Regions from separate parts of the Peribacillus sp. BM1 genome, predicted to be linked through region 3. Evidence: riboswitches for the same ligand, from Rfam matches in the RefSeq annotation. Region 3 holds a riboswitch; each other region holds the start of a gene.
What was found. A riboswitch is a leader RNA that binds a small molecule or an ion and turns the genes downstream of it on or off. The one in region 3 is predicted to bind S-adenosylmethionine.
Positions count from the first base shown of each region.

Region 1: linked by a shared signal. The riboswitch ahead of ssuE (NADPH-dependent FMN reductase) and the one ahead of AC1MGI_RS01315 (methionine ABC transporter ATP-binding protein) in region 3 are both predicted to bind S-adenosylmethionine.
Region 2: linked by a shared signal. The riboswitch ahead of AC1MGI_RS04325 (LLM class flavin-dependent oxidoreductase) and the one ahead of AC1MGI_RS01315 (methionine ABC transporter ATP-binding protein) in region 3 are both predicted to bind S-adenosylmethionine.

Region 1 is NZ_CM155259.1:3,265,022-3,269,311, forward strand. Features, by position in the region: gene AC1MGI_RS15780 (LLM class flavin-dependent oxidoreductase) at 103-1,470, opposite strand; gene ssuE (NADPH-dependent FMN reductase) at 1,525-2,070, opposite strand; SAM riboswitch class I at 2,196-2,300, opposite strand; gene AC1MGI_RS15790 (AAA domain-containing protein) at 2,553-4,290, opposite strand, start outside.
Region 2 is NZ_CM155259.1:891,703-895,992, forward strand. Features, by position in the region: gene AC1MGI_RS04315 (ABC-F family ATP-binding cassette domain-containing protein) at 1-29, shown strand, start outside; gene AC1MGI_RS04320 (ATP-grasp domain-containing protein) at 131-1,078, opposite strand; gene AC1MGI_RS04325 (LLM class flavin-dependent oxidoreductase) at 1,108-2,157, opposite strand; SAM riboswitch class I at 2,249-2,355, opposite strand; gene AC1MGI_RS04330 (class I SAM-dependent methyltransferase) at 2,680-3,867, opposite strand; gene AC1MGI_RS04335 (response regulator) at 4,052-4,290, opposite strand, start outside.
Region 3 is NZ_CM155259.1:273,149-277,438, forward strand. Features, by position in the region: gene AC1MGI_RS01305 (MetQ/NlpA family ABC transporter substrate-binding protein) at 1-652, opposite strand, end outside; gene AC1MGI_RS01310 (methionine ABC transporter permease) at 668-1,318, opposite strand; gene AC1MGI_RS01315 (methionine ABC transporter ATP-binding protein) at 1,332-2,351, opposite strand; SAM riboswitch class I at 2,479-2,590, opposite strand; gene AC1MGI_RS01320 (manganese catalase family protein) at 2,827-3,396, opposite strand; gene AC1MGI_RS01325 (spore coat protein CotJB) at 3,538-3,798, opposite strand; gene AC1MGI_RS01330 (spore coat associated protein CotJA) at 3,791-4,039, opposite strand; gene mnmL (tRNA modification radical SAM protein MnmL/YtqA) at 4,275-4,290, shown strand, end outside.

The sequences.
Region 1 (4,290 bases), 1.4 Mb from region 3:
ATAATTTGATTGCCTATCATTCGATCATTATATAGCTAAAATTAGATTTAGAGACTCGCACGAATCGGCGATAATACCACAACAATATATCTAGTTAACAAGTTACAGACTAGTTGCTGGAAAAAGTCTTTTACGATATTGTCTTCCATGATGGTGATCCGGCAAATAATCACTGCCAAATAGGTTGTTTCGGAAGGTTCCTTCTTCGTATTCTTTTCTGACTAAACCTCGCTCTTGTAAAATTGGAATCACATATTCGACAAATTCTTCAAAAGTACCAGGTGTAACCGCATAAGCAATATTAAAACCATCCACTCCTGTAACATCGATCCATTCCTCTAAAGAATTTGCCACTTGTTCAGGCGAACCAACAACAACAGGTCCCATGCCTCCTACTCCAATAAATTCGGCGACTTCTTCAACAGTAAAATCGGACATCGATTTTAATGTTGATTGGATGGCATCATTCTTTACATATTGAATTTTTTCCTTAGGGTCCACCCCTTCCATATCCACACCAGTCCAGCCACCGAATAATGCAAGTGATCCCTCATAACTGGCATGCTTTTTATAATCCAAATATTTAGCTTCAGCCTCTTCTTGAGTCGCACCTACAATTGGCGTAATCAATGTAAGAATCTTGATTTCATCTGCTTTCCGACCTGCCTTCACTGCCTCTTCTCTAAAAGAGGTAACAGTGTTTTTTGTACGTTCCATCGATGTTGAACCAATGAAAACAAGTTCTGCATGCTTTGCTGCAAATTTCGTTCCTTTTGGTGATGCCCCAGCTTGGAATATTACAGGAGTACGTTGTGGTGAAGGTTCACATAGGTGAGCTCCTGGAACTTTATAAAATTCACCATCATGATCGATATCATGAACTTTTTCTGGATCTGCATAAATCCCTTTTTCCTTATCCACTACGACTGCATCATCTTCCCAACTAGCTTCCCATAGTTTATAGACAACATCTAAGTATTCATCAGCTATATCGTAACGATTATCATGATTAATTTGTTGATCTAAGCCAAGATTGCGTGCAGCACTATTTAAATAAGATGTTACGATATTCCAACCGATTCTCCCTTTTGTTAAATGATCCAATGTCGAAATTCGTCGAGCAAATAGATAGGGATGTTCATAGCTTGTCGACGCAGTTAAGCCAAATCCTAAGTGCTTTGTAACTTGCGCCATGATCGGAACAACAAATGCGGGATCATTGACTGGAACTTGAGCACCCTGACGAACTGCTGCATCGCGAGAACCTTGGTATACATCATATGTTCCAAGGACATCGGCAAGGAATATGGCATCGAATCTCCCTTTTTCCAGTACTTTTGCAAGATGCGTCCAGTATTCTGCATCTTTGTACGTAGATGATTGATCGTCTGGATGTGTCCAAAGCCCAGGGGATTGATGCCCTGCGCAGTTCATATCAAATGCATTTAAATAAATTCTTTTTTTTGTCATAATCATTACCACCCATTCGTTTTTTAATGATGTAAATTGGTGCTAAATGTAGTCTTAAGCGATTATTGGTTTAGTTTGTTTAATGGTTTGGAGAAACTCCTCTAAATTGTTATTAAGTCGAGTTTGAATATCTTGATCAGTAATAGGCTGTAAACTATTTTCTTTATCAATTTGATTATCTATAATATAAGTCCCTTGAGTGGCTCTTCCTTTTAAAGTAGTTATAAGCGGTTTTAAGGCAAAATCGATTGCTAATAAATGCGCTTTACTCCCACCGACCATTAGCGGTAACACTGGAATTCCTTTAAACGCACTTTCTGGTAATAAATCGATTAGAGATTTTAAAATACCTGTATAAGAAGCTTTGTACACAGGTGAACCAATAATCACCCCATCCGCTTCCTCGATTGATTTTGCTATTTGTTTAATTCCAGTGCTATTATAGCGTGCATAAAGCAAATCCTCAGCAGAAATATCTAAAACGGAAATATACTTTACCGTTATATTCTCCTTTTCTAACAACGATTGAACAAATTTTAAAACTACATCAGTCCTAGATGTTGCTGAAGGGCTTCCAGATAAAATCACTACATTGGGCATTTGTTGACCTTCTCTCTTAGTAAATTAGTTATGATCCTTTGTACGGTCTACATTCAAAGGGTTTAATCTATATTAAACGCATAAAGTCCTCTTTCCTGATAGAAAGAGGACTTTATGCGTAGTCACCCTTATCTGACAAGCCAATGCTTGCAGGAATTAGCACCTTTCTACTAGTTGTAGAGGTTGCTGAAGCTTCATCGGGCCATTCCCTCGGCTTCTCTTGATAAGAAGTATTAAGTTAATTTTATCATAATATTCTAATAACTGATTGTCAAGATTAAATCATATATTTTTCATCGGAATTGTTTGAATAATATTTATTCACACATTGTAATACTGGGATAATTAAGAAGGGGGATGTCCTCAAAGAAAGGTCTGACCCCGCAACAACTAAATACAGTATAGGATAAGTGATAGATACACTACATACTGATTTAGAGTGCGAGGTCAGACCTTTTGAGATATGCCCCTTATAGTTTCTTCTATTCTACGCTAGGTAGTTGTGTAAGAAAATATTCAACAACCGCAACTGAATCAAGTCGTGCAGCCACATAAGGTGGGGAAAGTCTACTTGCTGCTTCAAGCGGCATTCCTAGCCAGAGATATTGCTTATCAATGATGACAAATGGAAAAGCAATATTTGTTTCAATCTGTTCTTGCACGGCCAAACCTGGAAGCGGACGAATGGAAATAAGCGTGATTTTAACATGTTTTTGTTTACAATTCAGCATATTCAACCAATCTTCTGTAACTATTCCTTTATCAGGTATAGACAAGATAATTGAGTGACATGCTTTTTTAATATCCTCACTTAGAGCATCCAACTTACGCGCATGCATCCACTGAAGCTTAGGATGATGATTTTGAATCCACTTGCCAATGTCCCTGGTTGCAACTGTATGTCCAAAGGTTGTTTGATGATCCACAAGCTTACGTAATGTTTTACCTTTATAAACGTTTTTTCGAATATAGTCCGTATCGCTTACTTGGATGAATTTTCCTTTCGTTCTCGTAATTGCGACATTAATGAGCCGCTCACTATTCTTTCCAGTCAAAAGCATCCCAGCACGTGTTTCAGGATAACTGTCGACTGTGTCAAATATCATTACATCACGTTCACTTCCCTGAAATCGATGAACAGTTGCTGCAATAATATCAGCTTGTTCAAGCTCTTTCGCATATACTTCTTGTAATAATAGATCCATAAGACGAGATTGAGTTCGATACGGTGTCACATATCCGATGGAACGTGCACCGTTTGAATACGCTTCATGAAGAAGTTGGAACGACAAGAACAGCTGCCAAAGATTCATCCTCGATTTCGATGTTCGCTCCGCTATACAATGTTCACCAGTTCCACTCGTTTCTAACAGCATTAAGGCACGATTAGGAAATGGTCTTCTCTTAGCAATTTTTGCACGGCTTGCTTGTACACTTTCATGATCACAAACTCGGGAATGATAAATATGTTTATTCGTGAAGGCCGAAATATCTGGATGCATTCTGCGTTGTTCTTTTAACAGAAACAAATGTGGATGGAGCTTCCCTTCATTCACTACATTCGCAACTCCTGAACAATGAAAAATATCTTCTTTTAACCATTTATTCACTGATTCATCACGAGCTGAAGCAATTGGCGGCAATTGTTTAAAATCACCACAGACAATGATATTCTTGCCTAACGATGCAGCAAATGCAACTTGTGGGACATAAGCCATACTCGCTTCATCAAGAATGACTAAATCATATTCCTGTTCATAAAGTGTGCTGTCGCTTGCTGTTTTTGCCAGTGTGCTACCAACGATTTTAGCTTCTTTGACAAGCTCCATTTCCTTACGACGAAATTTTTCTATAACTTTGCCAAGTGTTTTTTCCAATTCAATTAATCGATCTGTATCTCGCTTGCTAAATGAACCTGATAAATCTTGTTTTAAGAGCCGCTTCTCTTCAGTTAGTTTTTCCTTGTCTTCAACTAAATCAGGTTCATGCTTTTCTAACAACTGACTTGAGATGATATCAGGATGACTCGCTAAGCTTTCTCCTGTTTGCGAACTGTACCTTAAAATATCTCCTTCTTTAAAGCGGTTTTTCTTTTTTGTAAATGTAGCGATTTCTGCCATTAGTACATCCACGGCTTGGTTGCTATGAGACAGAACTAAAAGTTTTTTTCCTTTTAAATAATGATTCGCTGCAATCCGCGCCAATGTATATGTTTTTCCA
Region 2 (4,290 bases), 620 kb from region 3:
GGGTAGATAAAAACGAAGCACAGGCTTAATGTTTATAAAAAAGTAAAGGGTCAGACCCTTAAGACACCCTCGTTTTTTCAACTTAACAAAAGGGGCTCCTCCTAATTTTAAGGAGGAGCCTGCATTACTACTATCTAACAGACTCTGTTGTTTTCAATTGTGCCCCTAAAAACTTCGCCAACTCAAGCATGCCATACTTTCCAGCTGCCTTCTCAGCGTCTGAATTATAATTAGTATTCGTATTCACATCGTATGTAAATACCTCACCTTTTTCATTGCGAATAAATTCGATGCCAGCAACGGTAATTTGATTTGCCTTTAAAAATTGTTCGTATTTTTCAATGATTGGCTCTTCAATACCTTCTACAATCTGGAATTTCGGCTTTTCTTCGACTTCCTCACCCACTGGGCAGAATAGATCACCGATTTGACAAGCATCAGCTGGACAAAGTTCAAATCCTTCTGAAGTATCCACTTGAACCGCATAGACAAATTTTCCACCAACAAACTCACAACGCGTGATAAATGGTTCTGGAGCTTTAATATATTCTTGAATCAAGGTAATACCATCTACGGGTTCTTCGAATGCTGCCCCATCCAAATATTGTTTTAATCCGTCTATAGAATGGAATAATTGAACACCAAGCCCTTTTCCTGCCCGGTTATGCTTAGTAATAAACGAAGCTGTACCGATCTTTTCAGCTGCAGCAAGAATGTTATCTCTACCAATTGCCGCAATCGTTTTCGGCACCCTGATCCCTTGTTTTCTTAAAGCGGTATACTGATTAATCTTGCTTAACTCTAAACGTAATGCACGCGTGCCGTTAAATACAGTACGATCATGTTCTTCTAACCATGATAAGACACCTTCCGTTAATTCTGGAGCATAACGATGACCTCTCGTATGAGAAGAAGCACTCATTCGACTATAAAATATTCCTTCCGGCGGAGCTTCCGTCAAATCGACGATTCCTTCGTCAAGATGCCACTCCTCATATGGCAATTGAAGTTCCTCTAACCGTTTCGTTAGATGGGCGGTCCACTCGCCATTTTCATGAATAACGTAAATTTTACTCATTTTACTGCCTCCTAAGTTCATCTTTGTCTTTATACTTGAATTTTTGTACGTTTTTCTTCAACCAGCGGCATTACTTGTTTAGCAAATCGCTCCATCTCTTCAAGCTGAGGAGAAAATTGCAGCAATAACAAATCAACGCCCGCTTCTTCAAATGCAAGAATTTGGTCAGCAATTTGGGCAGGGGTTCCAATTAGATTCGGACGCAGCCCACGATTTGAAACAGAGTAGTCGAATAACTTGACCTGTTGCTCAAGCTGTGACTTGCTTATAAAGTCATTATATCCAGCATAGGCACTTGATTCTTTCACATCCGTAATTCGCGCTAGTTCTTCCTGGGCTTGTTCTTCTGTATCTCGGCATACGACGTAAGCAGCCATTCCGAAGCTTGAAAATGGTGATTTCCCTGCTGCTTCTCTTTGCTGCTTCATTCCTTGAATTTTCACAGCAACTTCCTCAACTGTGCCACCATGCATGACATATGCATCACACTGATTGACAATTGTCTCTTTGCCACGTGGACTTTCTCCACCCGCATAAAGAATTGGATTCGGGCGCTGTACAGGCTTCGGATGCAAATGAGTATTGGCAATCGAATAATACTTCCCATCATATGAAAATGTATCTTCTGTCCATAAACCTTTAAGCACCTCAAGGAATTCCTCTGTGCGCTCATAGCGTTCATCATGGGCTGTAAAAGCTCCGCCATACTGACGAGCCTCTTCCTCCCACCACGCAGAGACAACATTCAATGTAAATCGGCCGTTTGAGATTTGATCAATATTCGCCGCCATTTTTGCCGTTACCGCCGGATTATGAAAACCAGGTCTGACAGCTGTCATAATTTCAATCTTATCCGTCACAGCTGCAAGGGCAGCTGCCGTTGACCAAGCTTCAAGTGAATCACTCTCAGGACCTTTAATATCATTTAAATTGAGTTCAGCGACAAGGGTTGTATCATAGCCCCACTTTTCCGCAGCTTGTGTTACCTTTTTCGCATACTCAAAAGTTGGGGGCATCTTCTCATCTTCTACATTCCGTAACCATCCGCCGAATATCGGCAGCCAATAACCATATCTCATTTCCCTATCTCCTCTATGATTAAATTATGGGCTCCTTCTTTGATAAGACAAAAAAACTTCTCCGATAAGAAGAAGTTTGCGATTGCATTCCACCTTATCTGCCAGAGCCATTACTCCGCTGGAATTAGCACCGTACTGACAATTGTCAACGGTTGCCGGGCTTCAAAGGGCCAGTCCCTCCACCTCTCTCGATAAGAACATATTAAATTATATTAATAATTAGAATAATCTTATATTATACCTTTGGTATTCGTCAAGACATATGTTTGCACAAATCAGAAAAATGCAATACCATTTATAAAAAAGAGGATATCCAAAAAGGGTCAGACCCTTTTTGGATATCCTCTCGCCGCTCTTTCTAGTATCCTTTAAAGGGCATATCGACTACGATCCGCCACTTACTGCGTAGGAAGTCAAAGACACTATGCAAGTTAAACAAAAATGCAAACAATAGACCCTTCCTATCGGCTTACTTGACCATACGTCATACAAAGGATAGATTACTCAAGGTCTTACTATTGTTTATCCCTTTTCCGCTACAAGCGTATACGTTTTTGGTAATCCAATATCATGCATCTTATGATTCGGCTCTTCTTCAAGCACTTTGATAACGAGCCCTGATTTACCAACTGCAGTGACAAGCTCCCCTATTGTCCACTTCCGCTGTACTACTTGTAATAGTTTTTCTTGTTCGCCATCCGGCATATGCTTGGAAAATGCTACATTATTTGATTCAATCGTGGGATCAAAATAATTACCCATTACTTTATGCTTTTTTCCAGATGAAGTAATTAGTTTAGTAGAAATCGGGTGAAACTCATGTAAAATAAAGCGCCCGCCCGGCTTTAGGATTGCTTGAACGATCTCCATTAACGGTGCTAAATCAATTAGATAATGCAAAACGCCAAGCTCCATCAAAACTAGATCATGATCATTGTTAGCATGGTCCCCAGTTATCGACAGGACATCCGATATAATATAATCCACTGAAACTTGTGCTGCTTCGGCCAATTCCTTAGCAAATGCAGCATTTTCCCGCGAAAAGTCTACAACCTTAACCTCAGCCCCAAGTGCAGCCATTGCTACAGCCTTCACTCCATTAGAACCCATCAGATGCATCACTTTCTTCTTTCGTAAGTCCCCCATATACTGGTAAAAAGGTTGCAGACGCCATTTTGGATTATAGAGGATTTTCGACGCAAGCTGCCCAGGCTCTCCGTAGCGATTCACTAAGGCAACATAATTATTCTGATTCCACGCAGCTTCATTTCCTTCGGTAAAACCTTGCTGAATCCCCGCTAAATGGGCATGAATAGGTCCACTGAACACCGCCATCTCTTCATCATAAAAATAACTATAGAGAGATTGGCACCAAAGTTCTACTCCTTCAGTGACTATTGAAATCCGATACGGGTCGGTTTTTATCGTCGTATTATAATTGCAAACCACAGTAACTAACTGCTCTCCCATACTAAATTGAAATGACGCGCTCTCAGTCGTCTTTGTAGGATGAGATGGCGAAAAGCCCTTAAATAACTGATGGGCCTCATTGAATAAATCCCACTGTACATCAACTGTTATTTCAAATGGTTCTTGTACTGAGACACCTTGAATTAGCAGGGCCGCAGCATAAGTAAATTGATACGGAATACTCTCCCCTTCTAATAAACGACCTACCTCTATTGCAGTTTGTATGTTTGATGATTTCATAAATCCTCCACATTTGCATTTTCTTGTTTTACATCTAGGATAAAGACCTAGCTGCACTTACTTAAAAAGGTGTACAAAAATCCCGCTATATAGCACTGGCCGTACTATCTAATTGGAGTTGAGTTTACTTTTTTAACGAAGAGTTCTTCATACTGGTAGCAAGCCAATGAACGCCCTTCACTTCTTACTCCACCAAAGAATGTTTAAAGGCGTAAATAACCGCCTGTGTACGATCTTGAACATCAAGCTTACTTAAAATGCTGCTCACATGCACTTTGGCTGTTTTTAAAGCAATAAACAGCTCATCTGCAATCTCCTGATTTGTTTTCCCCTGAGCCATTAGTAGTAATATTTCCATTTCCCGATTGGTCAATGATTCATGAGCAGCTGTTTCTGGTTTCTTCCTCATCTTCGCCATCATTT
Region 3 (4,290 bases):
TTTCATGGAATAAGGATTCATCTAGTTTTAGACCTGCCTCCATAGCAAAGTTATTATTAATAATCGACGCGTCCACATCATCTAAGAAACGCGGTGTATTTCCAGCAGCTACTGCTTCAAACTTCAAATTCTTCGGATTGGTTGCAATTTTATTTAACGAACCATTGCCATCAAAATCTTCAACTAACGTGATCATACCCGCTTCTTGTAAAAGTAATAAGGCACGTCCAAAGTTTGTTCCTTCATTAGGTAAGGCAATCGTCGCTCCGTCTGGCAGATCTTCAAGCTTCTTATATTCTTTTGAATAAATCGCCATCGGGGCAATAACCGTAGAACCAATTGCTTCTAAATCGACCTTTTGCTTTTTAACAAATTCGTCAAAATAAGAAACCGTTTGAAAAGAATTGGCATCAATTTCTCCTTCAGCTAATGCAAGATTCGGCTGGATATAATCATTAAATTTAACGAGCTCGATATTTAACCCTTCTTCTTTAGCGATGCCAACAATATAATCCCATATTCTTGTATCCCCACTGCTTACGCCAACTTTCACTGTTTTTTCGCTGTCTGCACTGCCTTTTTCATCACTATTTCCGCATGCCGTCAAAACAGCAAGTGTTAGTATTAAGATTGCAATTAATAATTTTTTCATCTTTTATTCCCCCAATTATCTTCTTCTGATTTTTTTGGACACGATATTTCCAGTTGATTGCAGTAATTGAACGATAACTACAAGCGCTGCTACAGTGACAATCATCGTCATCGTATCGAACCGTTGATACCCATAACTTAAAGCCAGGTCACCAACTCCACCCGCTCCAACCGCACCAGCCATCGCTGAAGCACCGACAAGACCGATTGTTGCTGTTGTAAACGTAAGTACCAATGAGCTAAGTCCTTCTGGAATTAAAAAGCGAAAAATAATTTGCCATGTCGTCGCTCCCATTGCTTCTGCCGCTTCAATAATTCCTTTATCTACTTCTAAAAGGGAATTTTCTATTAGTCGCGCAATATAAGGCGCCGCATAAAAAATCAAGGGAACGATCGCTGCATTTGTTCCAATTGCCGTACCGACTACTAATCTAGTAAATGGAATCAGTGCAACTAGTAAAATAATGAATGGAATAGATCTTAAAATATTAATAACTGGGTTCAAAACATTGAACACCCACTTATTCTCCAAAATATGACCATTCCTAGTTATGACGAGTAAGATTCCCAGTGGAAGTCCTATCACAACTGAAAATAAGAGAGAGAAGGCAACCATATAAAGCGTATCACCAAAGCCAGTTAACAGTTGCTCCGTAGTAATTTCCATGCCCCATAATGTGTTATTCATGTATACTCACCTCCTGCACGAGAATATTTTCTGCTTGAATAAAGTCGAATGCTTTCTTGATTTCAATCTCGTTTCCAGTCACTTCCATAATTAAATTACCAAACGGCGTTTCCTGAATTTCGGAAATGTTCGCCGATAACACATTTAAATCGACATCAAATTTTTTTGCGATTGTAGATAATAATGGTTTGCTTGAATTCACCCCAATAAAATTAATTTTCCAGATAATCGGATTCCCTTCCACCTGGCTTTTATAGCTTTGCGGAATTTCATCATGAATTACTGTTCGGACAAAGTTTTGGGCAATCTCTGTTTGCGGCTTAGCAAATACGTCAAACACAGAACCTTGCTCAACAATCCTACCGCCTTCCATAACTGCCACTTTATTACAAATTTCACGAATAACCGACATTTCATGGGTAATCAACAAGATCGTGATGTTGTATTCCCGGTTTACTTTCTTTAACAGTTGCAAAACGGCACTTGTCGTTTGAGGATCGAGCGCTGATGTTGCTTCATCGCATAACAGAATCGAAGGATTAGTTGCTAGGGCCCGCGCAATGCCGATTCGCTGTTTTTGACCACCAGATAATTGCTCTGGATAATTTTTCGCCTTCCCCAAAAGGCCGACAAATTCCAATAATTCATTTACCCGGGTATGAATTTCTTTTGCAGGGGTACCCGATAAGATAAGCGGCATTGCAACATTATCAAAAACCGTCTTTGAGTTAAGTAAATTGAAATGTTGAAAAATCATGCCGATTTTCTTCTTCTCCGCCCGTACATCTTTCGGCTTTAACGAGGTCAATTCTTTGCCATTTACCAAAATTCGCCCTTCTGACGGACGCTCTAGTAAATTAACTAATCGGATCAGCGTACTTTTACCAGCACCACTGTAGCCAACAACGCCGAAAATATCGCCTTTCTCAACGACTAAATCGATCCCTTTCAAAGCTTCAACGGTTTGTTTCTTCGATTCATACATCTTTTTCACATTCTGAAATTCAATCATCTGCTCTCCCCCATGTTGTTCCTATTATAAGTTGTAACACGAAAAAGCCTCCTCCATCATTAGACAGAAGAGGCTTACTTAGACAAATAAAAGATTACACTTCTATGAATTATCTAGCAAAGGCTTCTTCTTATCTATCAAACTTTCGTCTGTTGGAATTAGCACAGTATTTTTACAAAAGTAAAAACCTGTTGCCGAGGTATCACAGGGCCAAGTCCCTCCACATCTCTTGATAAGAAATTATCGATATATAATTTTATGTCCTTCACTATATAACTAAATATTTAAAATGTCAATTAAATTCTTAAAAGTCTGTTTGTTCTACCTAGAGGTTAGTCGATAATAAAAGGGCCAGAGCCATTTAAAACGTTTCTGAACCTTATCATATGAACACCATAGCAATACTCTTCACTGATATATAGGTACTATAAAATAAAAAAGACGACCCTTCATATAGAAGAATCGTCTTTTTTTCTTAAAAAATCTTCTGGCGATCTCTTTCATCTTTTAATATTTCTACCGCTTCTCTAAACCGCTGGGAATGAACGATTTCTCTTTCTCGCAAATAACGTAAGGAGTCATTTAAATCTGTATCATCAGACATATCAATGATCCATTGATAGGTGGCTCTTGCCTTCTCTTCGGCTGCTATATCCTCATAGAGATCCGCAATCGGGTCTCCTTTTGCTTGGAAATATGTAGCAGAGAATGGGACTCCTGCTGCGTTATTATAGAATAGCGCGCTATCATGAGCTACATAATGCTCCCCAAGACCCGCTTCCTTTAATGCTTGAGGTTTCGCGTCCTTCGTTAGTTTATAAATCATCGTTGCAATCATTTCCAGATGGGCAAATTCCTCTGTACCAATGTCTGTTAATAGTCCAATCACTTTATCAGGAATCGTATACCGCTGATTTAAGTAACGGAGAGCAGCAGCAAGCTCACCATCTGCCCCGCCATATTGTTCCATTAAATATTTGGCAAGCGTTGGGTTACACGTACTTACTTTCACTGGATATTGTAGTTTTTTTTCATAAATCCACATGATATTCCCACCTCTCTGTGGAAAAGGAGCGGGGCTTCATACGATCAGCGCAGCCCCCACCTTCATTAGGTAATGCAATTCTAATACTTGAACTTTTTCCATCGTAGGACTTTGAAACAGATGCTTATATATGTTTTCTGCTTAAACTTGCCATGGCCAGGGTCCGCTCCATGCCCAGTAATCCTGCTGAGTATTCACACTTCCTTTCTGTAAAGGACCAAAGGACTCTTCAAATTTCTGTTTGATTTGTTTGCTGTACAAGGCAAAGTGATTATATTGTTGAATCGCATTCTGATCTGTAGGATGTGTATCTAGGTATAGTACCAATTCATCAATGACAAAATCGATGGCTTGGATCTCCTCTAATTGCTGATAATACTCAATCGGCATCGTATTAGCCATGACCGCTATCTCCTCCTCGCTTATAAGGATTGTCATAATAATCGTAGAAGACCTTCCAAAGCGTCCCCTTTCTCAAAGCCTCTTGCGGTGTGAACTGTTCAAGATTTGGTGGTTGAAAACCTAAATACAAATTAGGTGGCGTACTGTAATACTTTTCTCCGATTGGCGGACAAGGATCGAATAAACCGCGAAAAGGAACATACGATTTTATCGGCGTAAACCTCTCTCGTTGTTGATCCATTTCTACACCTCACATTATTTTCTCTATTGAATATATGCGCTGTAGGAAAAAGATATCCCGCTAAAAACAAATGGAGAGATGAATGGCAGGAAATGGCGCACTATTGAGAGGAGCCAAGAACCTCACTATTTTCTAAGTAATTTGGCTACAAAACTACATCACTACTCCGTTTCCTCTTTTCGAAGCGCTCGTCTGTAGTATAATAAGCAAAGCTTAGCTTTAGGAGGTTTTTGATTTGAATCAAACAAAGC